4 regions of the Kineococcus mangrovi genome follow, and region 1 is predicted to be linked to each of the others. Evidence: riboswitches for the same ligand, from Rfam matches in the RefSeq annotation. Region 1 holds a riboswitch; each other region holds the start of a gene.
The links. A riboswitch is a leader RNA that binds a small molecule or an ion and turns the genes downstream of it on or off. The one in region 1 is predicted to bind S-adenosylmethionine.

Region 1 (7,429 bases):
CCGGCGCACCGGGCTCGTCCCCGTCGTCACGGCGACGCACACCGAGCCGTTCCACACCCAGAAGGCGATCGCGACGCTGGACCTCACGAGCCGGGGCCGCGCCGGCTGGCAGGTCGAGGTGTCCACGACGCCCGCGGAGGCGGACCTGTTCGGCCGCAAGCCGGTCGCGCCCGCGGACGAGCTGTGGCGGGAGGCGGCCGAGACCGTCGACGTCGCCCGCCGGCTCTGGGACTCCTGGGAGGACGACGCGGTGGTCCGCGACCTGGCGACGGGCCGGTACGTCGACCGGGACAAGCTGCACCCCGTCGACTTCGCGGGCGGGTTCTTCACGGTCAAGGGTCCCTCCATCACACCCCGCTCACCGCAGGGCCAGCCGTTGGTCGTCGTGCCCGTGCGGGACGAGCCGTCCCTCGCGCTGGCCGCGGCGCAGGCCGACGTCGCCCGGCTGGAGACCGCCAGCCCGGAGCGGGCCGCCGCGTGGGCGGCCCGGCTGCCGGACGCGACCGTCCTGCTCGACGTCGAGATCCTCCTGCGCCGGGGCGCGGGGGAGGCCGCCGGTGTCGCCGCGCAGCTCGACGCGTGGAGCCCCGGGCACGCCCCGCGCACGCTGCGGCACGTGGGGACGCCGGACACGTTCCGCGGCCTCGTCCAGGCCCTGCCCGCGGGCGTCGACGGCGTGGCCGCGGTCCCGCTGGACCTGCCCGGGTCGCTCGACGTCCTGACCGCCGAGGTCCTGCCCCGGCTGCCCCGCCCCGTCGTCCGGGGCACCACCCTGCGGGAGCGCTTCGGCCTGCCCCGACCCGTCAGCCGCTACGCCCGGGAGGTCCCCGCGTGAGCGCGAAGCGCCAGGTCCACCTGGGCGCCCACTTCCCGGGGGTCAACCAGACCACCGTCTGGCGCGATCCGCGGGCGGGCAGTCAGACCGACTTCACCTCCTTCGAGCACCTGGCCCGCACGGCCGAGCGCGGGCTCATGGACTTCTTCTTCCTGGCCGAGGGCCTGCGCCTGCGCGAGCAGGGCGGCACGATCTACGACCTGGACGTGGTGGGCCGGCCGGACACGCTGACGGTCCTGAACTCCCTGGCCGCGGTCACGACGCACCTCGGCCTGGCCGGGACCATCAACGCCACGTTCAACGAGGCCGCCGAGGTCGCGCGGCAGTTCGCCAGCCTCGACCACCTCTCCGGCGGGCGGGCCGCGTGGAACGTCGTGACGAGCTCGGACGCGTTCACGGGCGAGAACTTCCGCCGCGGCGGGTACCTTGCCCACGCCGACCGGTACGTGCGGGCCCGTGAGGTGATCGACGTCGCCAGGGCGTTCTGGGACTCCTGGGGGCCGGGCGCCCTCGTCGCCGACCCGGAGCTCGGCGTCTTCGCGCGCGACGTCCACGACGTCGGGCACCACGGACCGCAGTTCGACGTCCGGGGCCCGGGGTTGCTGCCGCGCAGCCCGCAGGGGCACCCGGTCCTGTTCCAGGCCGGGGACTCCGACGACGGCCGGGAGTTCGGCGCCGCGTACGCCGACGCCGTCTTCACGATGCACGGCACGCTCGAGGCGGGCCGCCGCTTCACGGCGGACCTGCGGGCCCGCGCCGTCCGCAACGGCCGCTCGGGCGAGGACCTGCGCATCCTGCCCGGCGCCTCGTTCGTGCTCGGGGACACCGAGGCCGAGGCCCGCGAGAACGCCCGGACGATCCGGTTCCAGCAGGTCGGGCCCCAGCAGGCCGTCGCGTTCCTCGAACAGGTCTGGGGCCGGGACCTCACGGGGTTCGACCCCGAGGGGCCGCTGCCGGTGCAGGACCCCGACCTCACGGCGACGATCGCCCAGGGCCGCACCCGCTTCCCCCGCGACCGGGTCGAGGTCGCCCGCGAGTGGCGGGAGCTGGCCGCCGCGAACGGCTGGAGCGCCCGGGAACTCGTCGTCGAGGTCTCCGGCAGGCAGCAGTTCGTCGGGACGCCCGAGCAGGTCGCCGCGGAGATCGACGAGTACGTGCAGGCCGACGCCTGCGACGGGTTCATCCTCGTGCCGCACCTCACCCCGACCGGTCTGGACGAGTTCGTCGACCGCGTCGTCCCGCTGCTGCAGGAACGCGGCGCGTACCGCACGGAGTACACCGGGACGACCTTGCGCGAGCACCTCGGACTGACCCACCCGCACGACGCGTCCCGCGCGCTCGACCCCGCCCCCCGCACCGCCTGAGGAGCAGCAGATGACCACCACGACGATCGACGAGGGAACCCTCGACGCGGCCCGGGCCGCCCGGGACGCGTGGCGCGCCGAGCGCACGGCCGTGCTGTCGACCCCGCACGGCTGGCTGAGCCTCACGGGCCTGCACTGGCTCGGGGCCGACGCCGCGCTCGTCGAGGGTCTGCCCGGCCGGTGGGCCTCGGTGGACGGCGCGGTCGAGGTCACCGCCACCGCGGCGGACGGAGTCGCGCTCGACGGGACGCCTGTCGAGGGCACCGTCCGCGTCGACACCCCCGAGGGAGCACCGGGGACCCTCCTGGAGGTGGGGCAGCGGCGGGTGGAAGTTTTGCAGCGCAGCGGGAACCACGCCCTGCGCGTCCGCGACCCGCAGGCCCCGACGCTCGCGTCGTTCACGGGCGTGCCCGTCTTCGAGTTCTCCGAGCGCTACGTCCTGCCCGCCGAGTTCGTCCCCCACGAGCAGGTCCGGGACGTCGTCGTCGGCGCCGTCGTCGAGGGCCTGCAGCACCACCACCGGGCCGTCGGCGTCGTCCGCTTCGACCTCGACGGACCCCAGCAGCTCACGGTGTTCCAGGGCGGCACCGTCCTGTTCACGGACGCCACCAGCGGGGTGACGACGACGGGGACGACGCGGTCGGTCACCGTCCCGACGACGCCGGGTCCGGTGGTCCTGGACCTCAACCGCGCGCAGAACCTGCCGTGCGCGTTCACCGACTTCGCCACGTGCCCGCTGCCGCCGGCCGAGAACCGGCTCACCGTCCCCGTCGCGGCGGGGGAGAAGGACCCGCGGTGACGGTGCTCCCGGGAGGTTTCCCCCCGGCCGAGCTGGAGGCCCTGCGGGCGCAGTTCCCGATCCTGAGCCGCACCACGCGCTCCGGGAAACCGCTGGTGTACCTGGACTCGGGGGCGACCTCGCACAAACCCCGCGCCGTCCTGGACGCCGAGCGCCGGTTCTACGAGACGCACAACGCCGCCGTCCACCGCGGGGCCCACCAGCTCGCCGAGGAGGCCACCGACGACTTCGAGGCCGCACGGGCCGCGATCGCGGCGTTCGTCGGCGCCCCCGCGCAGGAGGTCGTGTTCACGAAGAACGCGACCGAGTCGCTGAACCTCGTCGCCCACGCGTTCAGCACCACGACCGCCTACGCGGCGCGGGGTTCGGCACCGGCCGGGCAGGCTCTCGACCCGCGGTTCGTGCTCGCCGAGGGCGACGAGCTCCTCGTCACCGAGGCCGAGCACCACGCCAACCTCGTCCCGTGGCAGGAGCTGTGCGCCCGCACCGGAGCGGTGCTGCGCTGGGTGCCCGTCACCGACGGCGGCGTCCTCGACGTCGGCGCGCTGGACGCCCTGGTGACCGAGCGGACGAAGGTCGTCGCCTTCGCGCACGCCTCCAACGTCCTCGGCGCGATCGCGCCGGTCGCCGAGCTCGTCGCGGCCGCCCGCCGCGTCGGCGCGCTCGTCGTGCTCGACGCGTGCCAGTCCGTCCCGCACGTGCCCGTCGACCTGCCGTCCCTCGGCGTCGACCTCGCCGCCTTCTCGGGGCACAAGGTGCTGGGGCCGTCCGGCGTCGGTGTCCTGTGGGGGCGCGCGGAACTGCTCGAGGCCATGCCCCCGTTCCTCACCGGCGGCTCGATGATCGAGCTCGTCCGGATGGAACGCTCGACGTTCGCCCCGGCGCCGCAGAAGTTCGAGGCCGGTGTGCCGATGACCGCCCAGGCCGTCGGCCTGCACGCGGCCGTGGACTTCCTGCGCGGCCTCGGACCGGACGGGACCGGGGTCGCGCGCGTGGAGGCGCACGAACGCGCCCTCACGGCCCAGCTCCTCGCCGAGCTCGCGGAACTGCCCTGGATCCGCGTCCTCGGGCCCCTCGACGCCGCCGACCGCGTGGGCCTGGTCTCCTTCGTCGTGGACGGTCCGGACCTGCAGGTCCACGCCCACGACGTCGGGCAGCTGCTCGACGACGAGGGTGTCGCGGTGCGCGTCGGTCACCACTGCGCCTGGCCGCTGCACCGGCGCTTCGGGGTCGCGGCGACGACGCGCGTCAGCTTCGGGCCCTACAACCAGCCCTCGGACGTCGACGCGGTGCTGCGGGGTCTGCACCGGGCGCGCGACCTGTTCGGCTGAACCCCCCGTGAGAACCTGACGCGCGTGGACCTGTACCAGCAGCTGATCATCGAGCACTCCAAGCGTCCGCACGGCGAGGGGTTGCGGGAGCCGTTCGGCGCGCAGTCCCACCACGTGAACCCCACGTGCGGGGACGAGATCACGCTGCGGGTCCGCCTCGACGACGCCGGTGGCGCTCCGGTCGTGGGGGACGTGTCCTACGACGCGCTCGGCTGCTCCATCAGCCGGGCCTCGGCCTCGGTGCTGCACGGGCTCGTCGTCGGCCGGTCCGTCGCCGAGGTGGGCGAGCTGCGCGAGGCGGTGCAGCACATGCTCACCAGCCGCGGTGAGGACCCCGGCGACGAGGAGGTCCTCGGCGACGCCGTCGCCTTCGCCGGGGTCGCCAGGTACCCGGCCCGCGTGAAGTGCGCGCTGCTCAGCTGGTCGGCGCTGGCCGACGCGGTGCTGCGCGCCTGAAGGACGCGCCGGTCGCGGTGGTTACCGTTCCCCCGTGCAGATCCGCGACTACACCGAGGCCGACTGGGCCGGCATCTGGCCCTTCTTCGACGAGATCGTCGCCGACGGCGAGACGTACGCGCTGCCGCGGGGGCTGACCTCGGACCGGGCCCGCGCCGAGTGGGTCGGTGCGCCGCCCTGGGCGACGGTCGTCGCCGTCGAGGAGGGGACGGGGACGGTCCTCGGGACCGCGAGGTGCGGGCCGAACCGGCCCGGTGCCGGCTCCCACGTCGCCACCGCGAGCTTCATGGTGGCGCCGGCCGCCCGCGGCCGCGGTGTGGGTCGGTCGTTGGGGGAGCACGTCGTCGCCCGGGCGCGCGAGCGGGGCTTCCTGGCGATGCAGTTCAACGCCGTGGTGGAGACCAACACCGCCGCCGTGGCGCTGTGGCGGTCCCTGGGGTTCGCGGTCGTCGGCACCGTCCCGCAGGCCTTCGACCACCCCGAGCACGGCTACGTGGGGCTGCACGTCATGCACCGCTTCCTGTGAGCGACCCGCGGTCCGGGGGCCGGGGTCGTCGCGGAGTCCACCCGGCTCCGGGACGGGCGCACCACCGTCGTGGTCGAGGGGGTCGAGGTGTCGGGCAGCCACCTCCCGTCGTCCGGCGCCTCGCCGGGGCGTCGGGCACGGCCGGCGATGCCCTAGGCTGACCGGACCATCCAGAGCGGCCGAGAGACCTGGCTCGTCGACGCCGCAGCAACCCCGGGGACGCACCGCGTCCCGGAGGGTGCTCATGCCAGGACCGATGGGAGGAACAGTGGGCTACGCCGGCGACCTCACCCCGCGTGAGGCCTTCGACCTGGTGCAGGACGACCCGGACGCCGTCCTCGTGGACGTGCGCACCGAGGCGGAGTGGCGCTTCGTGGGGGTCCCGAGCGGTCTGGACCGCGACCCGGTCCTCGTCTCGTGGCTGCCCGTCGACCCCGGGCGCTTCCTCGGGGAACTGGCCGCCGCGGGCATCACGCCGGGCGCGGACCGCGCGGTCGTCTTCCTGTGCCGTTCCGGGCAGCGGTCCGTCGGCGCGGCCGACACCGCGACGGCGGCCGGGATCGGGCCCAGCTACAACGTGCTCGAGGGTTTCGAGGGACCGCTGGACGAGGAGGGGCACCGCGGCGGCACCGGCTGGCGGGCCGCGGGGCTGCCCTGGCGGCAGTCGTGAGCGGACGGCGGGACCGGCGACCGGACACCGCGGCCGTCCGCGGCGGGCTGGCCCGCTCCCCGTTCGAGGAGACGGCCGAGGCGATGTACCTCACGTCGGGCTACGTGTACGAGAGCGCCGCCGCGGCGGAGGCGGCCTTCGCCGGCGACGTCGACCGGTACGTCTACTCCCGCTACGGCAACCCGACGGTGTCGGTGTTCACGGAGCGGCTGCGGCAGCTGGAGGGGGCGCAGGCCTGCTACGGCCTGGCCAGCGGCATGTCCGCCGTGTTCTACGCCCTCGCCGCCCTCCTCGGGGCGGGCGACCGGGTCGTCGCGGCCCGCAGCCTCTTCGGGTCCTGCTTCGTCGTCCTCGACGAGGTCCTGCCCCGCTGGGGCGTGGAGACGGTGTTCGTCGACGGTGAGGACCTCGGGCAGTGGGAACGGGCCCTGGCCCCGGGAGCCCAGGCGGTGTTCTTCGAGACCCCGGCCAACCCGATGCAGACCCTCGTCGACGTCGCGGCGGTCTCCGAGCTCGCGCACGAGGCCGGGGCGACCGTCGTCGTCGACAACGCGTTCGCGTCCCCGGTCGGGCAGCGCCCGTTGCGGTTCGGCGCGGACGTCGTCGTGTACTCCGCGACGAAGCACATCGACGGCCAGGGGCGCGTCATGGGCGGGGCGGTCCTCGGCTCCGAGGAGTTCCTCGGCGGGCGGTTCCGGGAACTCACCCGGCACACCGGGCCGACGCTCAGCCCCTTCAACGCCTGGACCCTGGCGAAGGGCCTGGAAACCCTCAGCCTGCGGGTGCGGCACTCGTCGGCGAACGCGCTGCGGATCGCCGAGCACCTGGAACGGCGACCCGGGATCCGCTGGGTGCGCTACCCCGTGCTGGACAGCCACCCGCAGGTCGACCTCGCGCGGCGGCAGATGGACCTCGGCGGCACCGTCGTGACGTTCGAGCTCGACGCCCCGCAGGGCCGCGGCAAGGAGCGCGCCTTCGAGGTCCTCGACGCCCTGCAGGTCGTCGACATCTCCAACAACCTCGGTGACGCCAAGTCCCTGGCCACCCACCCGGCGACGACGACGCACCGCCGGCTCGGTCCGGACGGCCGCGCCGCCATCGGCCTGACCGACGGCGTCCTGCGCCTGTCCGTCGGCCTCGAGGACGTGGAGGACCTCCTGGAGGACCTCGACCACGCCCTCACCCGCGCGACCCCGCGCCCCTGACACCCCTGACACCCCTCCCGATCGGAGCCCCACCCGTGACCAGGTCCGTCCCCGTCTCCCACGCCGGCAGCCTCCCGCGCACCGCGGAACTCATCGCCGCCAACGAGGCCCGCACGCTCGCCGCGGACGGTTTCACCCTCGAGCGCACCCCCGAGTTCGAGGCGCTGCTCACCGACGCCGTCGTCGACCTCGTGCGCCGCCAGCGCGACCTCGGCGTGACGGTCGTCGGCGACGGGGAGTACG
Region 2 (7,429 bases), 210 kb from region 1:
GGCGGCGCCCTCGGTGGCAGGGGACACGGGGAGGTCCAGTTCCCCACCGTCGTGCTTCAGCGTCACGGAGTCAGCCATGTCGCGACCGTACCCGCCCCCGTCGAACGCTCGCGACACAGGTCCTGCACGGGTGGACCCTCACGCGAGGTCGGCCAGCCGCTCCCCCGCGCGGGCCACCCGCTCGTCGCTCGCCGTGAGCGCGACGCGGACGTGCTGCTCCCCGGGCGGACCGTAGAAGTCACCGGGGGCCACGAGGACCCCGCGGTCGGCCAGCAGGTCCACGGTCGTGCGCGCCGGCTCGCCCCGGGTGCTCCACAGGTACAGGCCGGCCTCGCTGGCGTCGACGCGGAACCCCGCGCCCCGCAACGCCTCCCGCAGCACCTCGCGCCGGGCCCGGTAGACCTCGCGCTGCGCGGCGACGTGCGCGTCGTCGCTCACGGCGGCCTGCAGCGCCACCTGGACGGGCCAGGGGACGATCATCCCGGCGTGCTTGCGCACCTGCAGGACCTCGGCCACGAGCGCCGGGTCCCCGGCCAGGAACGCGGCCCGGTACCCGGCGAGGTTGGACTGCTTGGACGTGGAGTACGCCACGAGCAGGCCGGTGTGGTCGCCCCCGCACACGCGCGGGTCCAGGACGGAGGGGACGAGGCCACCGACCGTCGTGTCGTGGGCCGGGGCCCAGCCCAGCTCGGCGTAGCACTCGTCGGAGGCCACGACGACGTCGTGCGCCCGCGCCCACGCCACGAGGGCCGTGAGCTCGGCGACGGTGCGCACGGCGCCGGTCGGGTTGGACGGGGAGTTCAGCCACAGCAGCCGGATCCGCGCGCCGCCGTCCCAGGCGGCCTGCAGCTCCTCGACGGTGTCGGCGCCCAGCGGGGTCGCCCGGGCGAGCCGGGCACCGACGTCGTACGTCGGGTAGGCCACCGCGGGGTGGGCGACGACGTCGTCCCCGCCCAGCCCCAGCAGGAACGGCAGCCAGGCCACCAGCTCCTTGGAGCCGACGGTCGGCAGGACCCCGTCGGGGTCCAGCCCGGGGACGCCGCGGCGCCGGGCGAACCAGGCGGCGACGGCTTCGCGCAGCGGCGCCGTGCCGTGCGTCTGGGGGTAGCCCGGCGCGTCGGCCGCCGAGCGCAGCGCGTCGGCCACGACGGCCGGTGTCGGGTCGACGGGCGTGCCGACGGAGAGGTCGACGATCCCGCCGGGGTGGGACCGGGCGCGGTCCTTGGCGGCCGCGAGGGAGTCCCAGGGGAAGTCCGGCAGTGACACCCCGGCTGACGCGCCGACCCGGCCGCGGGCCCCGGACGCCGGCTCGTGGTGGGTCGGCGCGCTCACGTCAGTGCCCCTCGGCCTGCGGGGGCAGCGCGGTGACGACCGCGTGGTCGCCGGCGATGACACCCATCTTCGCCGCGCCGCCGGGTGAGCCGACGGTGTCGAAGAACTCGACGTTGGCCGCCGTGAAGGCCGACCACTGCTCCGGGACGTCGTCCTCGTAGTAGATGGCCTCCACGGGGCAGACCGGCTCACAGGCACCGCAGTCGACGCACTCGTCCGGGTGGATGTACAGCGACCGCTCACCCTCGTAGATGCAGTCCACGGGGCACTCTTCGATGCAGGCCTTGTCCTTGACGTCGACGCAGGGTTGCGCGATGACGTAGGTCACGGGATGTCCTCCTCCTCCGGCGGGCGGGCGGCCGGGACGCCCTCCGTAGTATCGCCGACGCCTGCGGCACACCGCACACGCACCACCCCCGGGAGAGCAGTGACCGACCCCACGCCCGAAGCGCTCGTCCGCCCGCTGACCGTCGGCGGGCGCGTCGTCGTGCGCCACCGGCTGCCCGACGGGTCGGCCACCGACGCCCTCGGGGACCTGCTGGCCGCCGACGAGCGGTCGCTGCGCATCGCCACGCGCCGCGGGGAGGTCGTCGTGGCCCGCGCGGACGTCCTGGCCGCCAAGCCCGTCCCGCCGCCCCCGGCCCGCAAGGGCCCGCCGCACACCGCGATCGGCACCGACGACCTCGAACGCGTCATGGCCGAGCACTGGCGGCCGCTGGAGCGCGTCGACCTCGGCGGCTGGCGGCTGCGCGCGAGCGAGGGGTTCACCGGCCGGGCGAACTCCGCCCTGGCCCTGGGCGACCCGGGGGTCCCGCTGCGCGAGGCGGTCGCCGCCGTGGTGGACTTCCACACCACCCGCGGGCTGCAGCCGCTGCTCGCCGTCGCCCACCCCGACGGCGGGCTGGGCGAGGGCACCGCGCTCGTCGACCTGCTGGCCGCCACCGGGTGGACCGTCCGGACGCCGACGGTCGTGCTGACCGCCGCGACCGACGACCTGCCCGGCGCCGCGGAGGTCCCGCTGCCCGGCGGCCTGCGCGTCGAGACGGCCGCCGAGCCGGACGACGCGTGGCTGGCGCGGTACCACTACCAGGGGCTGCCCACCGTGCCGCCGGCCGGTCGCCGGGTCCTCGTCTCGGCCGACGAGCAGGTGTTCGTCCGGGTGGTGGACGACCAGGTGGACGGCGGGACGACGGTGGCGATCGCGCGCGGGTCCCTGTCCCCCGGCTGGGCCGGCGTGACGGCCGTGGAGACGCTGCCCTCGCACCGGCGCCGCGGCCTCGCCCGGCGGGTGCTGGCCGAGGTCGCGGACTGGGCCCGCTCGCGCGGCGCCGCGTCGACGTACCTGCAGGTGCAGGGCGACAACGCGGCCGCGCGGGCGCTGTACGCGGGCGTCGGGTTCACCGTCCACCACGCGTACCACTACCGGGTCGCGCCGCCGCGCTGAGCGCCGCGGGCTACCGGCCGGGCGCCTCCTGGGCCCGCACCGCGGCCGGGTCGACCGAGGCGTGGGTGCCGATGTCCCAGACGAAGGGCGGCTCGGTCCCGTTGACCGAGAAGTCCCCCACGATCCGCTGCTTGTAGATCACCGGGTTGTGCGAGGCGACCGTGCGCGCGTTGCGCCAGTGCCGGTCCAGGTCCCGGCCCCGCGAGGTGCCGGAGGCGCCGAGCGTGTTGAACAGCAGGGTCGCCGCCCGCGGCACGGACTCCGAGAGCACGACCTGGGCCTGGGCCGTCCGGATCTCGGCCAGCACGTTGGCCTCGCGGTCGGCGTCCGTGCCGGGCAGGTGCGCGGTGTCCGCGGCGGCCTGGACGGCCTGCGCCGCGGCCCGCACGAGGGCGCGCGCGGTGAAGGCGGTGGAGGAGATCTCCCCGACGACCGACAGCACCTGCGCGTCGTCGCGCACCAGCGGGGTCAGGCCGTGCGTGTAGCTGCGCGTGCGGGCGCGCACCTGCGCGCCCGTGTCGCGCTCGACGGCCGCGGCGATGCCGGCCTGCACGGCGAGCAGCACGAGCTGGTACAGCGCCGTCTGGTAGCGGAACCGGTCGGTGAAGGGGGCGACGTCGGCGGGGTCGACCTCCACGTCGTCGAGGACGAGCGTGCCGGTGCCCGTCAGCCGCTGGCCAAAACCGTCCCAGTCGTCGGACACGCTGGCGCCGGCCCCGTGGACCGGGACGAGCGCGGTGACGACCTCGAAGCCCCCGTCCGGGAGCGCACGACGGGCGGTGGCGTCGGTCCAGTCCGCGAAGATCGTGCCGGTCGTGTAGTACTTGCGGCCGCTGACGCTGGTGCGTCCGTCCCGCGTGGTGACGACGGTCTGCTGCTCACCGGTGACACCGTCCCCGACCTCGCTCCAGGCGTTGCCGACGAGCTCACCGGCGACGATGCGCTCGACCCAGCGGGAGCGGTGCTCCCCCGGCGGCAGGGTCAGCACCTGCTCCACCCAGGCGATGTGCCCGCGGAACACCTGCGGCAGCGCCGAGTCCGCGGCCGCGAGGTCGACCAGGAGGTCGGCGAACTCGACGAGGTCCAGGCCCTCCCCGCCCTCGGCCACGGGCAGGCGCAGCCGGCCGAACCCGGCCTCGAGCAGCTCGCGCACCTGCGCGCGGGGCAGCTCGTGGTCCTGCTCGCGGGCGACGACACCCTCGGCGCAGCGGGCGAAGAGCGGGGCGAAGCGCTCGGCGGCGGACGGGGCGGTGGAGGGGGTGGGGGCGGTCAGCGTGTCACTGGTCACTGCGAGGTCTCCTCGGTCGCGGACGCGGCGGCGTCCGGGCGGGAGGACCGGCCGGTGCGAGGACCGTTCGTCCTTACCCGGGCCGGAGCACCAGGGTCAGGTCGTCACCCGGGGCACCCCACGACGAGGAGGGTTGCCGGCCAGCGAGCCGGGGCTTCGCGCTGGCGCTCATGACCTGGCAGCAGCAAAGCAGACCGCGCGCTCGGGTTCAAGGCGGTGCCCCGTCCAGCGCACGGCCGAACGGGAGCGGTGCACCCGGCCCCCCGGGGTGCCCCGCTCCCGCGCCCCGCTCGCGACGGCCGCCCCCCGGAGCCGGCCCCCGGCTCCGGTGCCGTCGCGAGGTCCTGCGCCGCGACCGGGACTCCCCTCCTGCGTCCCGGTCGCGACGAGCCTCAGACCCGCCGGTCGGCGGGGTCGCGCAGGTCGACGACCCGCTGCGGGGGAGCTGACGCGTGCTCGGCCTGCGCGGCCTCGAGCACGTCGGTGATCTCGTGGCCGATGAGCTCGTGGCGCTCCAGCAGCGCGTCCCGCAACGCCTCGACGAGGTGGCGGTGGCGGCCCAGGAGCTCGCGGACGGCCTCCTTCTGCTCGCTCAGCAGGTTCTCCACGAGGCGGCGGCCCTCGGAGTCGCCCAGGACGCGGGCGACGAGGTTGCCGTCGGCGAAGGCGCCCTGCTGGACGGCGGCGAAGGAGACGAGCGTGCCCGCCATGCCGGCGGACCCGACCATCTGCGCGGCGACCGACGTCGCCGACTGCAGGTCCCCGGCCGGGCCGGTGGAGACGTCGCCGAAGAACAGCTCCTCGGCCACCTGGCCGCCGAACGCGATCCCGATCATGCCGGCGAGCTCGGTGCGCGAGCGGGTGTAGACGTCCTCGGCGTCGCCGTGGGCGAGCAGGCCCAGGGCGCCGGCGCGCTTGACGATCGTGAGGATCTCCAGGCGCCGCTGCGGGGCGACGAGCCACGCGACGGCGGCGTGCCCGGCCTCGTGGGTCGCGATGAGGCGCGCCTCGTGGTCGGTGTAGGCGACCGGCTGGCCGAGACCGACCTCGGTGACGAGGCGGGCGTGCTCGAGGTCGGCCCAGTTCATCCCGTCGCCGCCGCGGCGGACGGCGTTGACCAGGGCCTCGTCGAGCAGGTTCTCGATCATCACCGGCGAGTAGCCGTTGGTGATGCCGGCCAGCGCGTCGCGCCGCTCGGTCTCGTCCAGGGGCGCCTCGTGGGCCTTGCGGGCCAGGAAGTGGTCGACGAGCTGGCGGCGGCCGGTCTTGTCGGGCAGGCCGAAGCTCATCCGGCGGTCGAAGCGGCCGGGCCGCAGCAGCGCCGGGTCCAGGGCGTCGGCGCGGTTGGTCGCGGCGATGAGGAGGACCTCGACGGGCTCGCCGACGGGGCGCCGGAGGCGGCGGTGGGCCGGCAGGAACCGGTTGGCCGCGTCGACGAACCAGCCCTGCAGCCGTTCGGTCGCGGTGGGCTCGTCGAAGGACTGCATCTGCACGAGCAGCTCGTTGACGACACCGCTGGCGCCCTCGCTGGAGGCGAGGCGCTCGGTCCGCAGCGCAGCGTGCCCGGTCGTCGTCCCGGTCCCGGTCCCGGACATCGGCAGGTTCGTCAGGCCGCCGCAGCCGACGACGCTCGAGTGGGCGGAGGTCGCGGCGGAGGTCGTCGCGCTCATGCCGCCGCGGGCTCCGGCGATCGCGTCGATCTCCTCGATGAACCCGATGGCCCCGCCCTCGCGGCGGGCGGCCTTGCGCAGGGCCTTGAAGTAGGAGCGCAGCTTGCGGGCCGTCGCGCCGTACCACATGGACTGGAAGCTGGTCGCGGAGACGAACAGGAACGGGACGCCGGCCTCGCGCGCCATGGCCTTGGCCATGTGCGTCTTGCCCGTGCCGGGCGAGCCCTCGAAGAGCAGCCCGCGGCGCGGGCGCCCGCCCATGCGGCTGCGGAACGTCCGCGAGCCGAGGAACAGGTCCAGGCTGCGCTCGACGTCCTCTTTCACCGGGTCCAGGCCCTTGACGTCGTCGAGGGAGACGTCGATCTGCTCGGGCCGGTAGACGACGTGCGGGGAACGGCCGGAGACGAGGGTCTGCCCGAGCAGCAGCGCGATCATCACGGCGAAGAAGAGGCCCACCATGACGTAGATCGGGTCGACCGCCGGCAGCGACGGGACGAGGGACCCGCCGGTGGCGAGGCGGACGTCGAGGACGAGCAGCACCGCGAGCACGACCAGCAGCAGCGTCTGCGTGCGGCGCCGGCGGTTGCGCTCGCGCAGCCGCCCGACGTCGGCGCTGTCGCGACCGGCGCGGGGCGCGCCGGGACGGTCGGGTCGCCCGGGCGCGGGCGTGCGCGGGGCGTGGGGGGCGCGCAAGACGTGGGCCACGGGCCGCTCCTCCTCGGGTCCCGCCCGGCGGGTTCCGGACGTGGGCCCAGCCAACCCCGCCCGCTCACACCCGACCACCCACCGTGACGCGTTCGGACGATCGCGTTCACCCGCCCGGAGCAACGGAGCGTGTCGGGTCGATCACCCGGCCCGGGCGTGCGCGTGCGCTACCCGGCGGGTGCCACGCCGGCGAAGAGGTCGGTCTCCCGGCCCTCGGGGTCGAACGGGCCCGAGGCCACCCCGTGCCGCAGGCGGAAGTGCTCGGCGGGCCAGACCGGTTGCGGCACACCGTTGGACAGGCGCATGACGGGCACCTCGGCGTCGAGGTCGAGCTCGACCTGGGTGGCGTGGGCCCGCAGGGCGGCGAGCTTGGCGGGCAGCTGACCCGTCCCGTCGACCGTCGTGGTGACCTCCCCGTCGGGCACGACGACGCTCGGCAGCGTCCCCTCGGGGTCCCCGGCCCCCGCGGCACCGGTCCGGGCCAGGGAGCGCAGCGCCACCCGGACGGCCGACTCCGGCTGGACGATCTCGTAGACCTTGGCCACCTGCCACGGGACCGCCTCGTCCTGCTGGTCACCGGCGGCGAGCACCAGGGCGCGCGCGGTGGCCTCGTGGACCCGGACGTGGTCGGGGTGCCCGTACCCGCCGCCGGGTTCGTAAGTGACGACGACCTGCGGGCGCACCTCGCGCACGACGGCGGCGATCTGCGCGGCGACCTCCTCGGGGTCGGCCGCCGTGAGCGCGCGCGGGTCGACGTCCCCGCCGTCCGTGGTCGTGGAGGCGGCCTGCCCCGGCGCGAGCCACACCATCCCCGAGTCCCGGTAGCCCGACCCGTCGGGACGCGTCAGGAAGCGGTGGTCGGTGACGCCGAGCGCCTCCATGGCCGTCGCGAGCTCCAGCGTGCGGTGCTCGCCGAGGGCGTCGGGGTCGAGGTCGGCGAGGTCGGCGGGGATGACCTCCCCCAGCTCCCCGCGGGTGGCGGTGAGCAGC
Region 3 (7,429 bases), 190 kb from region 1:
GGGATCGGGGCGTCCGCGACGGCGACCGCGCAGCGGCTCAAGAAAGGGCTGAAGGCGCTGGCCTACCCCGTCGGTGCCGCCTGGGCCGGGGTCAGCGCGGGCCGGGGGTTCCGGTTGCGCGTGCAGGTCGACGGGCAGGTCGTCGCCCCGGGACCCGAGCCCGTCCTCCTGGTCGGCATCGGCATCGGCGGCACCATCGGCGGCGGAGCCCCGCTCGTGCCGGGCGCCGACCCGCACGACGGGGTGGCCGACGTCGTGCTGAGCACGTCCACGGGTCCGCTCGCCCGGCTCGGGTTCGCGGCCGGCCTGCGCCGCGGGGTCCACGTCGAGCGCCAGGACGTCACCACGGCGACGGGGAAGGTCGTGGAGATCACCGCCGAGTCGGGGTCTTTCCGGCTGAACTCCGACGGGGAGGTCACCGGCCCCCAGACGTCGGAGCGCTTCGAGATGCACGCCGACGTCTGGCGGGTGGTGTGCCCCTGACGGGCCCGGGCGGTCCGGGGGTCAGCGGCGCATGACGCTGCGCGCGAGGCGGTTGCCCACGACCTGCCCCACCTGCACGATGACGACGATCGCCGCGACGGCGACGTAGATGATCCCGTAGTCGTAGCGCTGCTTGCCGTACGTGATGGCGTAGTCGCCCAGCCCACCGCCGCCGACGAGACCGGCCTGCGCCGTCATGTCGACGATGCCGATGAAGATGAACGTGTAGCCCAGGATGAGCGGGCCGAGGCCCTCGGGGATGACGACGCCGACGAGGATCGACAGCCGCGAGGCCCCCACGGCGCGGGCCGCCTCGACGACGCCCGGGTCGACGTTCACCAGGCTCTGCTCGACGATGCGGGCCACCGCGAACGCCGCGGCCAACGAGATCGCGAACGTCACCGCCGTCGTGCCGATCGTCGTCCCGACGGCCGCGATCTGCAGCGGGGTGATCGCGGCGAGGAAGATGATGAACGGGATGGGGCGCACCAGGTTCACGACGAACCCGATGAGCCCGAAGACGAACCGGTTGCCGAACAGGTTGCCCGGCCGCGTCGCGTACAGCGCCGTCCCGAGGACGAGCCCGATGACGCCGGAGGCGACGAGCGAGACGACCGCCATGAACAGCGTCTGCCAGATCGCGGTCCTGAACACGCCGAGGGTGTCGACGAACCCGCTGAAGTCCACGGTCAGACCTCCTCGACCACGTGGACCCCGGCGGACCGCAGCGCGGCCGAGGCCGCGTCGACCGCATCGGGGGTACCGGTCAGTTCGTAGGTGAGGGAACCGGCCCGCCGCTCGCGGACCTCCGAGACCCCGCCGTACACCAGTTCGGCGGTGGTCCCGTGGTCCCGGAAGACGGCGTCGATCCGTTGCTGAAGTCCCGGTTCGTCGGTGATGCGGACGCTCACGAGCCGGCCGGGGTGGTGGGTGCGCAGGCGCGCCAGCGTGTCCGCCGACGGGCGGTCGTGCGTGGCGCTGCGCACGAAACGCTGCGCCGCAGGGGTCTTCGGGTCCGAGAAGACGTCGTAGACGTCCCCGACCTCGACGACCCGGCCCTGTTCCATCACGACGACGCGGTCGGCGATCTGCCGCACGGCCTCCATCTCGTGGGTGATGACGACGATGGTGACGCCGAGTTCGGTGTTCACCCGGCGCAGCAGCGAGAGCACCTCGGTCGTCGTCTCGGGGTCCAGCGCGCTCGTCGCCTCGTCGCACAGCAGCAGCGGCGGGTTCGTCGCCAGCGCGCGGGCGATCCCGACGCGCTGCTTCTGCCCGCCCGACAACTGCTCGGGGTAGGCGTGGGCGCGGTCGAGCAACCCCACGAAGTCGAGGAGTTCGGCGGTGCGCCGGTCGCGCTCGTCCTTCGCGACCCCCGCGACCTTCAACGGGTAGCCGACGTTCCCGGCGACGGTCCGGGACCGGAACAGGTTGAACTGCTGGAAGATCATCCCGATGCGGGACCGGGCCGCGCGCAGTTCCCCCTCGGACAACCTCGTGAGGTCCTGCCCGGCGACGCGGACGCTGCCCGACGTGGGTCTCTCCAGCGCGTTGATGAGCCGGACCAGGGTGGACTTGCCCGCTCCCGAGTACCCGATGACGGCGAGGACCTCGCCCTCGGCGACCTCGAGGGAGACGCCGTCGACCGCCGTGACGGTCTTGCCGCCACGACGGTCGAAGGTCTTGCTGACGTCCGTCAGCGAGATGAGCGCGCTCACTTGCCCTTGGCGGCCTTCGCGTCGGCCTCGACCTCGGTCAGTTCCGCCTGCAGGTCGGCGGCCGGGGTGTCCTCGACGATCGCGGTCGGGTTGTCCTGCAGGAACACCTCCTGCACGGCCGGGTCGTGCCACAGCTGGGCCAGCTGCAGGTACGTCTCGTTCGTGGCGTCGGCCTTGCGGGCCGTGAAGATGTTGACGTACGGCGCCGCGGCGGCCGACTTCGCGTCGTCCTGGACGATGATGTCGTCGGTCGGCAGCTTCGCGGCCGTGGCGTAGTTGTTGTTGACGATCGCGGCGGCGACCGAACCGCTCTGCAGCGCGCTCGCGGTCTGGTCCGCGGACACGGGGACGACCTCGACCTTGCCGGACTCGATGTCGTTCGTCGTGGAGAACGCCGTGCCGCCGTCCTTCAGCGTCACCAGACCGGCCTCCTGCAGCACGAGCAGGCCACGGGCCTCGTTGATGGCGTCGTTGGGGATCGCGACCTTCGCGTCGGCGGGCAGTTCCGAGGCGGACTTCGCGGTGAGGGAGTACAGCGGCAGCGGGTAGACGGCGGTGGCCCCGATGGGTTGCAGGTCGTCACCGGCCTCGACGTTGTAGTTCGCCAGGTACTGGATGTGCTGGAACTGGTTGAGATCCAGCTCGCCCTGCTCCAGCGCCGGGTTCGGCAGGGTGTAGTCGGAGAAGTTGACGAGCTCGACGTCGACGTTCAGCTTCGACTTCGCGAGCTCGGTGTAGGTGCTCCAGTACGGCAGCGACTTGTCCGCGACACCGATCGTGACGGTCTGCGCCTCACCGCCGCCGCTCGCCGCGGTGGTGGCGGTGTCGTCCCGGGTGCTCAGGACGACGGCGACGACCACGACGATCACGACGGCGATCGCGGCGATGACGCCGACGAGGAGGCCGCGGCGCTTGGGCTTGTCGGGCAGGACGGGGGCGTTGGACACGCGATCACTCCGGGAGTCGTTCGGCGGGCGCGCGGCTCGCAGCACTCCGTGATCGACGGCGTCCGTTGATCCGCGCTTGCCGGACGGGGTCGTCCGGCCAGGTCCTCACCTGGGGCACCCCACCGCGGAGGAGGGTTGCCGGACAGCGAGCCAGGGCTTGTCGCTGTCACTCATGACCTGGGGGAACCCTAGCACCGGTGGTGCGGTGGCCGGCCGCCCTCAGGACCGGTGCACGTGGGGGAGCACGACGGCCTGCGCGGCGACCGTCCGCCCGTCGGTCGTGGTGAGCGAGGGGCCGCCGAACAGGACGTACCCGTCGGCGAGGGCGGCGCTGACCTTCTCGCAGAACGAGCGGTCGTCGGGGCCGGTCAGCAGGCGGTAGCTCAGCTTCTCCTCGCTCACCCGGGCAGGGTAGCCCGGGCCCGCTCCAGCGCGTCCTCGACCGCGAGCAGCCCCAGGGCCGCGTCGGCGAGGGCGTCGCCCCGCTTCTTCGGCGACCCCGGTGCCCAGCGCTTCTCGTCGTACTCGGTCGCGGTGCGGCGCAACGCCCCGCGGCTCACCCGCAGTTCGCGCTCCAGGCGCTCGACGAGCTCGGCGGGGGAGGGGGCCGGCGGGCGCAGCGACTCCCCGTCGCCCGCGCGCAGCTGCACGAGGACGTCGTGGTCCGGACCCTCCTCGGCCGTCCAGAACCGCACCGGGCGGTCGACGACGTGGTTCCACACGGGGGCCTGCGCGGACCGGAACCGCAGGACGACCGGTTTCGTCCCCAGCCCCGACGCCGCGAGCCAGTGCCCGGCCACGGGCGGCCGGGTGCCGGCCGCGCAGTCCTCCTCGGCCGCGCTCGTCACGAGCGCGACCCGCACGGCGTCGGCGTCCGGCAGCTCCTCGCGGCGGGGGCCGAGCAGGGGGCCGTGCACCCACGCCTCGGTGACCCGGAGCGTCACGATCCCGGCGGGCTGGCGGTGCACGTGCGCGCAGCGCTCGGCGACGTCCTCGAGGGTGCGCAGGGCGGTCGTCCACTTCACCGGACCCAGTGTGGTCGAGGTTGCGGGCCCGCCCGCCCCCGGGCCTAAGCTTCGCCGGTGGATTCGACCGAACTGAGGGCCCTGCAGAAGCCGTTGAAGGACTCCTACCGGGAGGATCCGGCCAAGGCGCTGGTGCCGGCCAAGGCCGTCGCCGTGCTGGACGGGCAGTCCATCGGCGTCTCCGTCGACGGGTTCGCCGGGACGACCCGCGCGGGTCTGCACCCCGCCGCCGGGGGTGACGGCACCGAGGCCTGCTCGGCCGACATGCTCTGCGAGGCCGTCGCCGCGTGCGCCGGGGTGACGCTGCGCAGCGTCGCGACGGCGATGGGCGTGGAGCTGCGGAACGCGTCCGTGACCGCCGAGGCCCACTGGGACGCCCGCGGCACCCTCGGCGTGGCCAGGGAGGTGCCCGTCGGGATCACCGACGTGACCATCACCTTCGACTTCACCTCCGACGCCGACGAGGCGACCGAGCAGAAGATGATCACCCTGGCCGAGCGCTACTGCGTCATCGCCCAGACGCTGCAGACCCCGCCGAAGGTCACCGTCCAGCGCGCCTGACGGGTGCGCGTCAGCGGCGCTCCTGCCGCCGCACCTCGCCCCGCCCGAACACGGCGACGACGGCGAACCCGAGGACCAGGGCCAGCAGGACGCCGATGTTGGCGTAGGCCCACTCGCCGTCGCGGCCGCCGATCGGCCCGAGCAGGTAGCCCTGCCACGTCAGCCAGCTCGCGCCGCCGTTGGTGACCAGGCCCCAGCCCACGACCGTCGCGACGACCATCGTCCCCAGCGCGAGGGGCCGCACGGCGCCGTACCGGCCGCGGGGGTCCAGCAGCTCGTCCTCGGCGTAACCGGCGCTCCGCGTCGCGAGGTCGGCGAGGAAGATCCCCGCCCACGCCGCGATCGGCACGCCCAGGGTGATGAGGAACCCCTGGAACGGGATGAGGAAGTCGGCGGAGAAGAAGGCGATGTAGACGGCGCCGGCGACCATGAGCGCGCCGTCGAGCAGGACGGCGACCGGCCGCGGCACGCGCAGCCCGACGTTCAGCAGCGCCAGGCCGGAGGAGTAGATGTCCATGACCGCGCCGCCGACGAGGCCGAGGACCGCGACGACGGCGAACGGGACGAGGAACCAGGTCGGCAGGATCCCCGTGAGCGCCCCGACGGGGTCCTGGGCGACGGTCTCGCTCAGGCCGGGCTGCGAGCCGACGACGAGCGCGCCGAAGACGAGGAGCACGGCCGGGCCCAGGGAGGACCCGAGCGTCGTCCAGAGCACGACGCCTCCGCTGGAGGCGTCCCGCGGCAGGTACCGGGAGTAGTCGGCCGCGGCGTTGGCCCAGCCGAGCCCGAACCCGGTCATGACCATCGTGAAGGCGCCGACGACGGCGGCGGTGTCCCCGGCGGGCAGGGCGAGCACGGTGCCGAGGTCGATGGACCCGGCGGCGAAGACGATGTACGCCACCGTCAGCACCGCGGTGACGACGGTGATCCAGCGCTGCACCCGCATGATGACGCGGAAGCCGAGCGTCCCGGCGAGCACGACGAGCCCGACCACGACGACGAGCGCGACGAGCTTGGTGCCCGTCCCGCCGCCGGCGCCGAGGCGGTCCAGCACCGTCGCGGTCGCGAGGACGGCGACGGCGGCCAGCGACGTCTCCCACCCCAGCGTCAGCAACCACGACACGAGCGAGGGCAGCCGGTTGCCGTGGACGCCGAAGGCCGCGCGGGACAACGTCATCGTGGGCGCCGACCCGCGCTTGCCGGCGATGGCGACGAGGCCGACGACGACGTAGGACAGGAACACCCCGGCCACCGAGACCCCGGTCGCCTGCCAGAACGAGATGCCGAAGCCGAGGACGAAGGACCCGTAGCTGACGGCCAGCACCGACACGTTCGCGGCGAACCAGGGCCAGAACAGGTCGCGGGGCCGGCCGTGCCGCTCGTCCTGGCCGACGGCGTTGACGCCGTTGAGCTCGACCTCCACCCCGCCCACGCGGGCCTGCGGGGTCGCGGGCACCTCGCTCACCGTCGTCCCCCCGCCTCGTCCGGCCCGTCGCGGTCCGCGTCGATGATCACCCGAGGCAGCGTAGGGCGCCGGCGCGGCCGTCCCCGGCTCACGCGCCGTCCAGCCAGGCCGCCAGACCGGCACCGAGGACCCGCCGCGTGCGCGCGCTCATCCCCGTCACGCGCGACCCGTGCCCGGCGAGCGCGGCGAGGTCGGTGTCGGAGAACCCCCACACGTCGCGGGCGACGGCGTACTGCTCGCTCACCCCGCGGCCGAACCACAGCTGGTCGTCGGCGTTGAGGGTGAGGCCCACCCCCGCGCGGTGCAGGACCGGGGCCGGGTGGGAGGCGAGGTCGGGGACGACGCCCAGCGCGACGTTGGAGACGGGGGCCACGTCCAGGACGACGCCCGCCTCGACGAGCCGCCGCACGAAGGCGGGGTTCTCCACCGACCGCACGCCGTGCGAGATCCGCGACGCGCCGAGGACGTCGACGGCCTCGGCGACGCACTCCCAGCCGCCGGTCTGCCCGGCGTGCGCGACGACCGGCAACCCGGCGGCGCGGGCCCGCGCGGCGTGGTCGGCGAACCGGTGCAGCCCGGACGGCTCCTCGAAACCCGCCGTCCCGAACGCCGTGACGCCCGCTCCGGCGAACTCGACGGCGACGTCCGTCAGGTCCGCGGCGACCGGTTCGTCCTGGTCGGTGTTCACGGTCACGAGCGCCCCGACCTCGATCCCGTGCCGCGCCGCCGCGTCCGCGAGCGCCGCCAGGACGACGCGCGTCACGTCGCGCAGGCTGCCCAGCCGGGGCGCGTACAGCTGCGGCTCGACGGCGGGCTCGAAGTAGACGACGCCCTGCGCGGCCTCCTGGGCGACCAGGGCCTCGCACAGCTCGGCGAGGTCGTCGAGGTCGGCCACGAGCGCCGGGACGCGGCCGTACGCCTCGAAGAACTCCCACACGTCCCGCCAGCCACCGGGTCCGCCGGGGGTGCCGACCCGTTCGGGCAGGTCGACCTCGACGCCGCGCCGGCGCGCCAGGGCGAGCACGGCGTCCCGGGGGTAGGACCCGTCGAGGTGGGCGTGGACGTGGACCTTCGGCAGCGCGGTCAGGGACCGGGGGGAGGGCACCGGGCCAACCTAGGCAGAGCGGGACCACCGTGTCGCACGAAGAGCTGTTCTGCGAGCATCCGGGGTGTGGGCGAGCGGACGGGGCGGGGTGGGGGTGAGCTCGACGTCCGGTCGTTGCGCTACCT
Region 4 (7,429 bases), on a different contig from region 1:
CCCGGTGCGCCGGGAGCACCGACGCGCAGGCCGTCGCCCCGGCCGACCCGCAGGCCGGTCTCGACGTGGGGCTGGAGACCGCCCGCGCCCTCATCGCCACCGCCGAGGCCGCCGCCGTGCAGCGCGCCCTGGACGCCGAGCACGACCGGGCCGCGCAGCTCGCCGCGCACCGCTGCGAGGACCTGCGACGAGGCGCCGCCCGGGCCGAGGAGGCCTTCCGGGCGGCGGTCGCGGCCGCCGGTCTGCCCGCCGACCTCGGGCCCGCCGGGTGGGCCGAACGCGCCCGGGTCCTGCGGACCGCGGCCGACGCCGCCGCGGTCGCCCGCCGCGAGCAGGACCGCGCCCGGGAGCGGGAGGACCGGGTGGCGGCCCACGCCCGCGAGGTCGCCGACCTCACCGCACGGCTGGGGGACGCCGGCCGGACCGGACGTCCCGACCAGGTCGAGGTGGCCCTGGCGGCGGTGCAGGACCGCTTGGGCCGCAGCCGCGCCGACGAGCGGACCGCGACCGACCTGGACCGGCAGGCGCAGGAGGTGGCGGACGCCGCCGCGGCCGGACGCGCCCGCGGCGAGCGCGCCGAGGCGAGGCTGACCGCCCTGGCGACCGGGGGGGAGGACCTGACCGCCCTGGCCGGGCGCGCCCGCCGGAGCCGGGACCTGCTGGACCTGCAGGACCGCGAACGCGACGAGACCGCCGCCCTCGACGCCGAGGTGGGCCTCGCCGGGGACGTGCCGGCGCTGCTGGAGCAGACCGGTGGGCGCTCCGACGCCGACCTGCGGACCGACGAGGAGGCGGCGGCGCTGGCCGACGAGGAGGCCCACGAGGTCTGGGCCCGGGCCCACCAGGACCTCGCCCGGGCCGAGGTGGAGGTGGAACGGCTGACCTCCGGCGTCGACGCGAACGTGCTGGCCGCCCAGCGCGCGGAGGCGCTGGCCGGGTTGCAGGCCGACACCGAGCGCTACGTCGTGGTGGACGTGCAGCGCACGGTCCTGCGTCGCCAGCTCGAGGAATTCTCGGCCGCCCGCGCCAACCCGCTGCTGGCCGAGGCCGGTGAGGTGCTGACGCTCCTGACCGGGGGGCGCTGGACCGGTCTGGTGGCCCTCGACGACGGCGGGGACCGGCGCCTGGCGGTGCGCCGGGCCGACGGGGAACTCCTCGACGGGGCCGGCGGGCTCAGCGAGGGGACCGCGGACCAGGTCTTCCTGGCGTTGCGACTGGCGGCGGTGGCCGCCCAGCACCGCGACCTCGTCGCCTCGGGCCAGGGCCCGCTGCCCGTGGTGCTGGACGACGTGCTGATGACCTTCGACGAGGTCCGCACCCGCGCCGCGCTGGAGGCGCTGGCCGAGCTCGCCCGTGACGTGCAGGTGGTGCTGCTGACCCACCACGCCGACGTGGCCGCGCAGGCGGCGGAACTGGCCGGGGAGCTGGCCGGGACGGGGGCGGCGGTGACCGTGACCCGGCTGCCCGACCCGTCGGCGCTCCCGGACCCCGGGACCCCACCCGCCCGGGGCGCCGATCGGCGGGGACGCAGCGGTGTCGACCCGCAACTGGTGCGGGCGTGGGCGCGGGAGGAGGGGCGCGCCGTCGCCGACCGGGGGCGGGTGAGCGAGCAGCTGGTCCAGGAGTACCTGGCCGCTCACGACCTCGCGGCTCACGACCTCGCCGCCCACGACGGCGAGGGCACCGGGTGACACCGGTCCAGCGGGGACGGGTGGGGCTCAGAACTCCTGCAGCTGCAGCCGCATCCACGGGCTGAACGGGCCGGGCCCGGCCGCGACCTCGGCGCGCAGGTCGGTCAGGTCCACCCAGCGGTGGGCGTCGGCCTCCGCCGGGTCCAGGGCCAGCTCACCGGCGAGGCGGGCCGTGAAGACGGGGCAGATCTCGTTCTCGACCGTGCCGTCGGCCATGACCGCGCGGTACCGGAACGCCGGCAGCAGCGGCTGCACGTCGGCGACGGGCGCGCCGAGCTCCTGCACCGAGCGCCGGGCCACGGCGTCGGCGGGGTCCTCACCGGGCCCGGGGTGACCGCAGAAGGAGTTCGTCCACGCCCCCGGCCACGTCCGCTTGACCGCTGCGCGCCGGGTCAGCAGCGTGCGACCGGCCCCGTCGACGATCCAGCAGGAGAACGCGAGGTGGAGCGGGGTGCTCGTGTGGTGCACGTCGGCCTTCGGCGCCGTGCCGCAGGGCGTGCCGTCGTCGGTCAGCAGGACGACCAGTTCGACGGTGGGGTCGGCGGGGGCGAGGGTCACCCCCGCACCGTAAGCCGTTCGGCGGCGCACGGCGAGCACGCGACGCCGACACGCGCGCCGCGGCCGCGACCCCGGGCAGGAGGGTCCCCCGTGGTCCCCCGGTGGTCCGTCGCCGTCCCGCCGGCGGTCAGGACCGCGCGGGCGGGGACCACCGGGACACCCCGGCCACCCTGCCCCGGCTCAGGCCGGGACGGGCTGGGTCGCGGCGACGACGGCCTCGTCGAGCTCGGCGCCGAGCTGCAGGTCCTCACCGGCGGCCAGGCGCGCCTCGAGCTCGCGCACGCGCGGGATGACGAGCTCGCCGAACGCCTCGACCTCCTCCTTGACGTGCAGGAACCCGAGGAGCAGCAGGTCGACGCCGACGAGCCGGTACGCCAGGACGCGGCGCGCCACCTCGTCGGGGGTGCCGACGAGCCCGGTGCGGAACCCGTCGTTGTACTGCACGAGGTCGCGGAACTCGCTGTCCGCCCACATGCCCTTGCCGTCCCCGGTGGAGTTGCCCGCCTCCTGGACGGCGGCGCCGAAGCCCTCGACCTTGGTGCGGTCGGCCTTGGCGATGATCTCCTCCAGGACGGCCTCGGCCTCCTCGCGGGTGTCGCGGACGAGGGCGAAGCCGTTGAGCCCGAACCGGACGGTGCGCCCGTTCTCCGCGGCGAGGGCGGAGACCTCGCGGACGCCCTGGGCGGCCCCCGCGATCGACTTGCCGTTCATGAAGTACCAGTCGCTGACGCGGCCGGCCATGGCCTGCGCGGCGGAGGAGTTGCCGCCCTGGAAGAGCTCCGGGGTGACCGCGGGCTGCGGGCGGAACGTGATGTCGGAGGCGTTGAAGAAGTCCCCGGACTGGCTGTAGCCGTCCTCGCCCCAGACCCCGCGCAGGAGCTCGATGAACTCCTCGGACTGCTTGTAGCGGTCGTCGTGCTCGTGCCAGGTGACCCCGAGCTGTGTCGCCTCGTTCTTGAACCAGCCGGACACGATGTTCAGCGCGAGGCGGTTCTGGGTGAGTTCCTGCGCGGTCGCGGCGAACTTGGCGAGCACACCGGGGTGCCAGAAGAAGGGGTGGACGGCGGCGATCACCTTGAGCCGCTCGGTGGCCAGCAGCAGGGCCAGGGAGAACGAGGTGGACTCGTGCTGGGCGTCGGCGCCGTAGGAGGCGAGGTAGCGCACCTGGGTCAGTGCGTACTCGAAACCGACGCGTTCGGCGGCCTTGGCCACCTCGACGTTGTAGGCCGGGTCGTGGCTGGTGCGCTGCTCGATCGTCGAGACGACGAGACCGCCGGAGACGTTGGGGACCCAGTAGGCGAACTTCAGGGGCTCGTGCAGGGGCATCGCGAAACGTCCTCCATCGGTCCTGGCGGTAGCACCCCCGTGGGTTGCTGCGGCGTCGTCGAGCCAGGTCTCTCAGCCGCTCTGGATGGGTTCCCCCGCAGCGTACCCCCTCCGGCGGACCGATGCTCCCGGCTCTTTTCGGGACCGGTACGACGTTGTCCCGCAACGCATGTCGGAGACCCCTCTCCGACTCCGGACGTCCCGGAACCGCTTGACGGGGGTCTGCGGCGGCTGCCACAGTCGAGGCAGGTCATGAGCGCCAGCGTCAAGCCCCGGCTCGCTGGCCGGCAACCCTGGTTCGTCACGGGGTGCTCCGGGTGAGGACCAGGTCCGCAGGAGTTGCGGGCAAGGACGAACCAGGAGTTCCCGTGTCGAAGGACTGTCGCCGCTCCCGCTGAGCGCACCCTCTGCTCCCCCTCCCCACCGGACCCGGCGTCGCGCCGGGCCCGCGACCTCCCCTGCCCGGACGCCGCCCAGGAGACGACGTGATCGAACTGCGCCACCTCACCAAGACCTACGGGGACCCCCCGCACGCCACGACGGTCCTGGACCACCTCGACCTCACCGTCCCCGACGGCAGCATCACCGCCGTCGTGGGCCCCAGCGGCGCGGGCAAGAGCACGCTCGCGCAGTGCGTGACGCTGTTGACCCGCCCGACGTCGGGGTCCGTCGTCGTGGGCGGCCAGGACCTCACCCGGCTGGGTGCGGGGCGGCTGCGCGAGGCGCGGCGCCGCATCGGGACGATCTTCCAGTCCGACGGCCTGCAGACGCGCCGCACGGCCGCGCAGAACGTCGAGCTCCCGCTGCGCTACCTCGGCGTCGTGGCCCGCGACCGGCAGCGGCGCGTGGCCGAACTGCTCGAACGGGTCGGGCTGACCGGGCTCGCCGACCGCTACCCGCACGAGCTGTCCGGTGGTCAGCGCCAGCGCGTCGGCATCGCCCGCGCCCTGGCCCTGCGCCCCGGCGTCCTGCTGTCGGACGAGGCCACCTCGGGGCTGGACCCGCAAGCCACGGCCTCGATCACCGGCCTGCTGCGGGAACTGCGCGACGACCTCGGGCTGGCCATCCTGTTCATCACCCACGAGATGGACACCGTCGTCGACGTGGCCGACGCCGTCGCCCGCCTGGAGCACGGACGGATCGTCGAGGCGGCCCCGCTCCTGGACGTGCTGCGGGACCCGGCCTCGCCCGTCGGGGCGGCCCTGCTGCCCCGCCGCGGCGTGGGCGACGCGGGCGGTCTGGCGGTCTGGGAGGTGCACTACCGCGGTGACGACGTGCCCGCCGACTGGCTGACCACGACGTCCCGCGAACTGGGTCACGACCTCGCCCTGCTCGGGGCCTCGGTCGGGACCGTCGCCGGCCGCACCGTCGGGCACGCCACCCTCGGGGTCCCCGGCGGCGTCGACCCCACCGCCCTCACCACCGCCCTGGACCGCCGGGGGCTGCACGCGCAGGTCCCCGCCGTCCCGCGGGAACTGGACCTCGTGTGAACACCCCGCTCGCGCAGATCCCCGCGCTCATCGCCCCGGCGCTGCTGGACACGCTGCTCATGGTCGGCATCGTCATGACGATCGTCGTCCTGCTCGGGGTGCCCATCGGCGTCCTCGTGCACAACCTGGCCCCCGGCGGACTGCTGGAGAACCGCCCCGCGCACACCGTCCTGTCCTGGGTCGTCAGCACCGGTCGCTCGCTGCCGTTCCTCGTCCTCATGGCCGCGCTCGTCCCGTTCACCCGGTTCGTCACCGGCACGAACATCGGCATCCGCGCGGCCGTCGTGCCGATGGTCCTGGCGGGCACCGCGTTCTTCGCCCGCATCGTGGAGAACTCCCTGCGGTCGGTGCCGCCGAACCTCGTGGCGGTCGCCCAGGCCTCGGGAGCCTCACCGCTGCAGGTCATCACGACGGTGCAACTGGCCGAGGCCACCCCCTCGATCATCGGCGGGTTCACCATCAACACCATCGCGATGATCGAGTACTCCGCGATCGCCGGGACCATCGGCGCCGGCGGGATCGGCTACGTCGCGGTCACCTACGGGTACCAGCGCTTCGACCACGCCGTGATGATCGCCACGATCGTCGTCCTCGTCGCGCTGGTCGCCCTCGTCCAGCTCACCGGTGACGCCCTGGCCCGCGCGGCCGATCCGCGCACCCGTCGCCGCCCCCGCACCAGGAACCGCCCCACCCCCACCCCGACGCAGGAGACGACCCTTGTCCGCTGAGACCCGCGAACACACCACCGACGACCACGGTTTCGAACTCCGGACGCGACGGCGCTGGCCGTTCGTCGCGGGCGGGGCCGTCGTCCTGCTCGGCGTCGCCGCCGCGATCGTCGTGCCCCGCCTGGGCGGGGAGAGCACCGCGAACACGCAGGCGGGGGCGACCCTGTACGTCGCGACCGCGGAGGGCAACGCCCGGGAGCAGGCCCTCATCGAGTACGTCGCGAAGGAGGTCGCCCCCAAGCACGGCATCACCGTCGCGTTCAAGGCGCTGGCCGACTCCAACACCATCAACCGGGCCGTGAGCGACGGCGAGGTGGCCGGCACCATCTACCAGCACCGGTTGTGGCTCGGCCAGGTCCTGCAGGCCAACCCCGACTTCCGGGAGGAGGCCGCGACCCCGGTGTTCCGGTGGGGTTTCGGCCTGTGGTCGGCGAAGTGGGGCAGCCCCGAGCAGATCCCGCAGGGCGGGACCGTCTCGTTGTACTCCGACCCGGCCAACGAGTCGCAGGGGTTGTTCGTGCTGCAGGAGGCCGGTCTCATCACGCTGAAGGAGGGCACGGACGTCGGATCGGCGACGGTGGACGACATCGCCCAGAACCCCAAGGACCTGAAGTTCACGCTGCTGGACTTCGGCGCGCAGTCCCGCGCGCTGCCGGACCTGGACGCGGCCGTCGGGTACACCGAGTACTACCTCGCCGCGAAGGTCCCGATCGAGCAGCAGATCTTCGCCCCGACCGCCCCCGACGAGTTCGCCGGCCAGCTCACGATCGGCTCGCGCTGGAAGGACACCGACAACATCGAGGCCCTCGTCGCGACGTTCCAGGACCCGGCGGTGCAGGAGTACCTGGCCACCGACCCCGAGGTGAAGGACGTCCTGCTCCCGCTCGACGCGCGCTGACCCCCCGCTGAGGACGGCCGGACGCCCCCTCCACCCCGCAGGGGGCGTCCGGCCGTCCTCAGACGGGGGTGGGGACGACCCCGGCCAGCACGAGGCAGGACGCGGCCAGCACCAGCAGCATCGCGACGTCGATCCCGCGGGAGCGGACGGCGAGCGCCCCCGCGATCCGCACCGGCAGCACCAGCCGCAGGACCGCGGCCACCGCGAGGTCGGCCCCGAGCAGGAGCCCGCCGGCGACCGGACCGGCGAGCAGGGTCAGCCCCAGGGCCACGACGATCCCGCCGACGAGGGTCAGCAGGACGGCGTTGCCCGGTGCGGGCACGCGCTCGGGACCGGCCACGTCCGTGCCCCGGTCAGTGGGCGAAGTGCCGCGCGCCGGTGAAGTACATCGTCACGCCCGCCGCCGTCGCGGCCTCGACGACCTCGGCGTCCCGGATCGACCCGCCCGGCTGGACGACGGCCCGCACCCCGGCGTCGAACAGGATCTGCGCGCCGTCGGCGAAGGGGAAGAACGCGTCGGAGGCCGCGACCGAACCGGCGGCGCGCTCGGCCCCGGCGCGATCGACGGCGAGGCGGCAGGAGTCGACGCGGTTGACCTGGCCCATGCCGACGCCGACCGAGGCGCCGTCCTTGGCCAGCAGGATCGCGTTGGACCGCACCGAGCGGACGGCGCGCCAGGCGAACTCGAGGTCGGCCAGCACCTCCGGGGAGGCCGCCTCCCCCGCCGCGAGGGTCCAG

Region 2: it holds a riboswitch for S-adenosylmethionine, as region 1 does, so the genes downstream of both, AB2L28_RS07870 (acyl-CoA dehydrogenase family protein) here and AB2L28_RS07045 (rhodanese-like domain-containing protein) in region 1, are expected to answer to the same signal.
Region 3: it holds a riboswitch for S-adenosylmethionine, as region 1 does, so the genes downstream of both, AB2L28_RS06145 (MetQ/NlpA family ABC transporter substrate-binding protein) here and AB2L28_RS07045 (rhodanese-like domain-containing protein) in region 1, are expected to answer to the same signal.
Region 4: it holds a riboswitch for S-adenosylmethionine, as region 1 does, so the genes downstream of both, sfnG (dimethylsulfone monooxygenase SfnG) here and AB2L28_RS07045 (rhodanese-like domain-containing protein) in region 1, are expected to answer to the same signal.

What each region holds. Positions count from the first base shown of each region.
Region 1 is NZ_JBGGTQ010000003.1:198,746-206,174, forward strand. It holds gene AB2L28_RS07015 (LLM class flavin-dependent oxidoreductase) at 1-835, shown strand, start outside; gene AB2L28_RS07020 (NtaA/DmoA family FMN-dependent monooxygenase) at 832-2,199, shown strand; gene AB2L28_RS07025 (DUF1684 domain-containing protein) at 2,210-2,998, shown strand; gene AB2L28_RS07030 (SufS family cysteine desulfurase) at 2,995-4,329, shown strand; gene sufU (Fe-S cluster assembly sulfur transfer protein SufU) at 4,354-4,785, shown strand; gene AB2L28_RS07040 (GNAT family N-acetyltransferase) at 4,820-5,311, shown strand; SAM riboswitch class I at 5,475-5,574, shown strand; gene AB2L28_RS07045 (rhodanese-like domain-containing protein) at 5,580-5,981, shown strand; gene AB2L28_RS07050 (O-succinylhomoserine sulfhydrylase) at 5,978-7,186, shown strand; gene AB2L28_RS07055 (cobalamin-independent methionine synthase II family protein) at 7,222-7,429, shown strand, end outside.
Region 2 is NZ_JBGGTQ010000003.1:411,089-418,517, reverse strand. It holds gene AB2L28_RS07890 (citrate synthase) at 1-78, opposite strand, end outside; gene dapC (succinyldiaminopimelate transaminase) at 139-1,266, opposite strand; gene fdxA (ferredoxin) at 1,334-1,660, opposite strand; gene AB2L28_RS07875 (GNAT family N-acetyltransferase) at 1,760-2,776, shown strand; gene AB2L28_RS07870 (acyl-CoA dehydrogenase family protein) at 2,787-4,064, opposite strand; SAM riboswitch class IV at 4,129-4,240, opposite strand; gene AB2L28_RS07865 (AAA family ATPase) at 4,457-6,439, opposite strand; gene mshB (N-acetyl-1-D-myo-inositol-2-amino-2-deoxy-alpha-D-glucopyranoside deacetylase) at 6,607-7,429, opposite strand, start outside.
Region 3 is NZ_JBGGTQ010000003.1:4,171-11,599, forward strand. It holds gene AB2L28_RS06130 (diacylglycerol/lipid kinase family protein) at 1-483, shown strand, start outside; gene AB2L28_RS06135 (methionine ABC transporter permease) at 505-1,170, opposite strand; gene AB2L28_RS06140 (methionine ABC transporter ATP-binding protein) at 1,173-2,201, opposite strand; gene AB2L28_RS06145 (MetQ/NlpA family ABC transporter substrate-binding protein) at 2,198-3,148, opposite strand; SAM riboswitch class IV at 3,216-3,326, opposite strand; gene AB2L28_RS06150 (DUF1737 domain-containing protein) at 3,368-3,550, opposite strand; gene AB2L28_RS06155 (DUF7711 family protein) at 3,547-4,173, opposite strand; gene AB2L28_RS06160 (OsmC family protein) at 4,231-4,734, shown strand; gene AB2L28_RS06165 (purine-cytosine permease family protein) at 4,745-6,199, opposite strand; gene add (adenosine deaminase) at 6,288-7,304, opposite strand; gene AB2L28_RS06175 (LysR family transcriptional regulator) at 7,371-7,429, shown strand, end outside.
Region 4 is NZ_JBGGTQ010000004.1:403,052-410,480, reverse strand. It holds gene AB2L28_RS10865 (AAA family ATPase) at 1-1,691, shown strand, start outside; gene idi (isopentenyl-diphosphate Delta-isomerase) at 1,719-2,249, opposite strand; gene sfnG (dimethylsulfone monooxygenase SfnG) at 2,430-3,575, opposite strand; SAM riboswitch class I at 3,586-3,667, opposite strand; SAM riboswitch class IV at 3,824-3,933, shown strand; gene AB2L28_RS10850 (methionine ABC transporter ATP-binding protein) at 4,061-5,065, shown strand; gene AB2L28_RS10845 (methionine ABC transporter permease) at 5,062-5,793, shown strand; gene AB2L28_RS10840 (MetQ/NlpA family ABC transporter substrate-binding protein) at 5,783-6,691, shown strand; gene AB2L28_RS10835 (DUF3017 domain-containing protein) at 6,750-7,031, opposite strand; gene purH (bifunctional phosphoribosylaminoimidazolecarboxamide formyltransferase/IMP cyclohydrolase) at 7,045-7,429, opposite strand, start outside.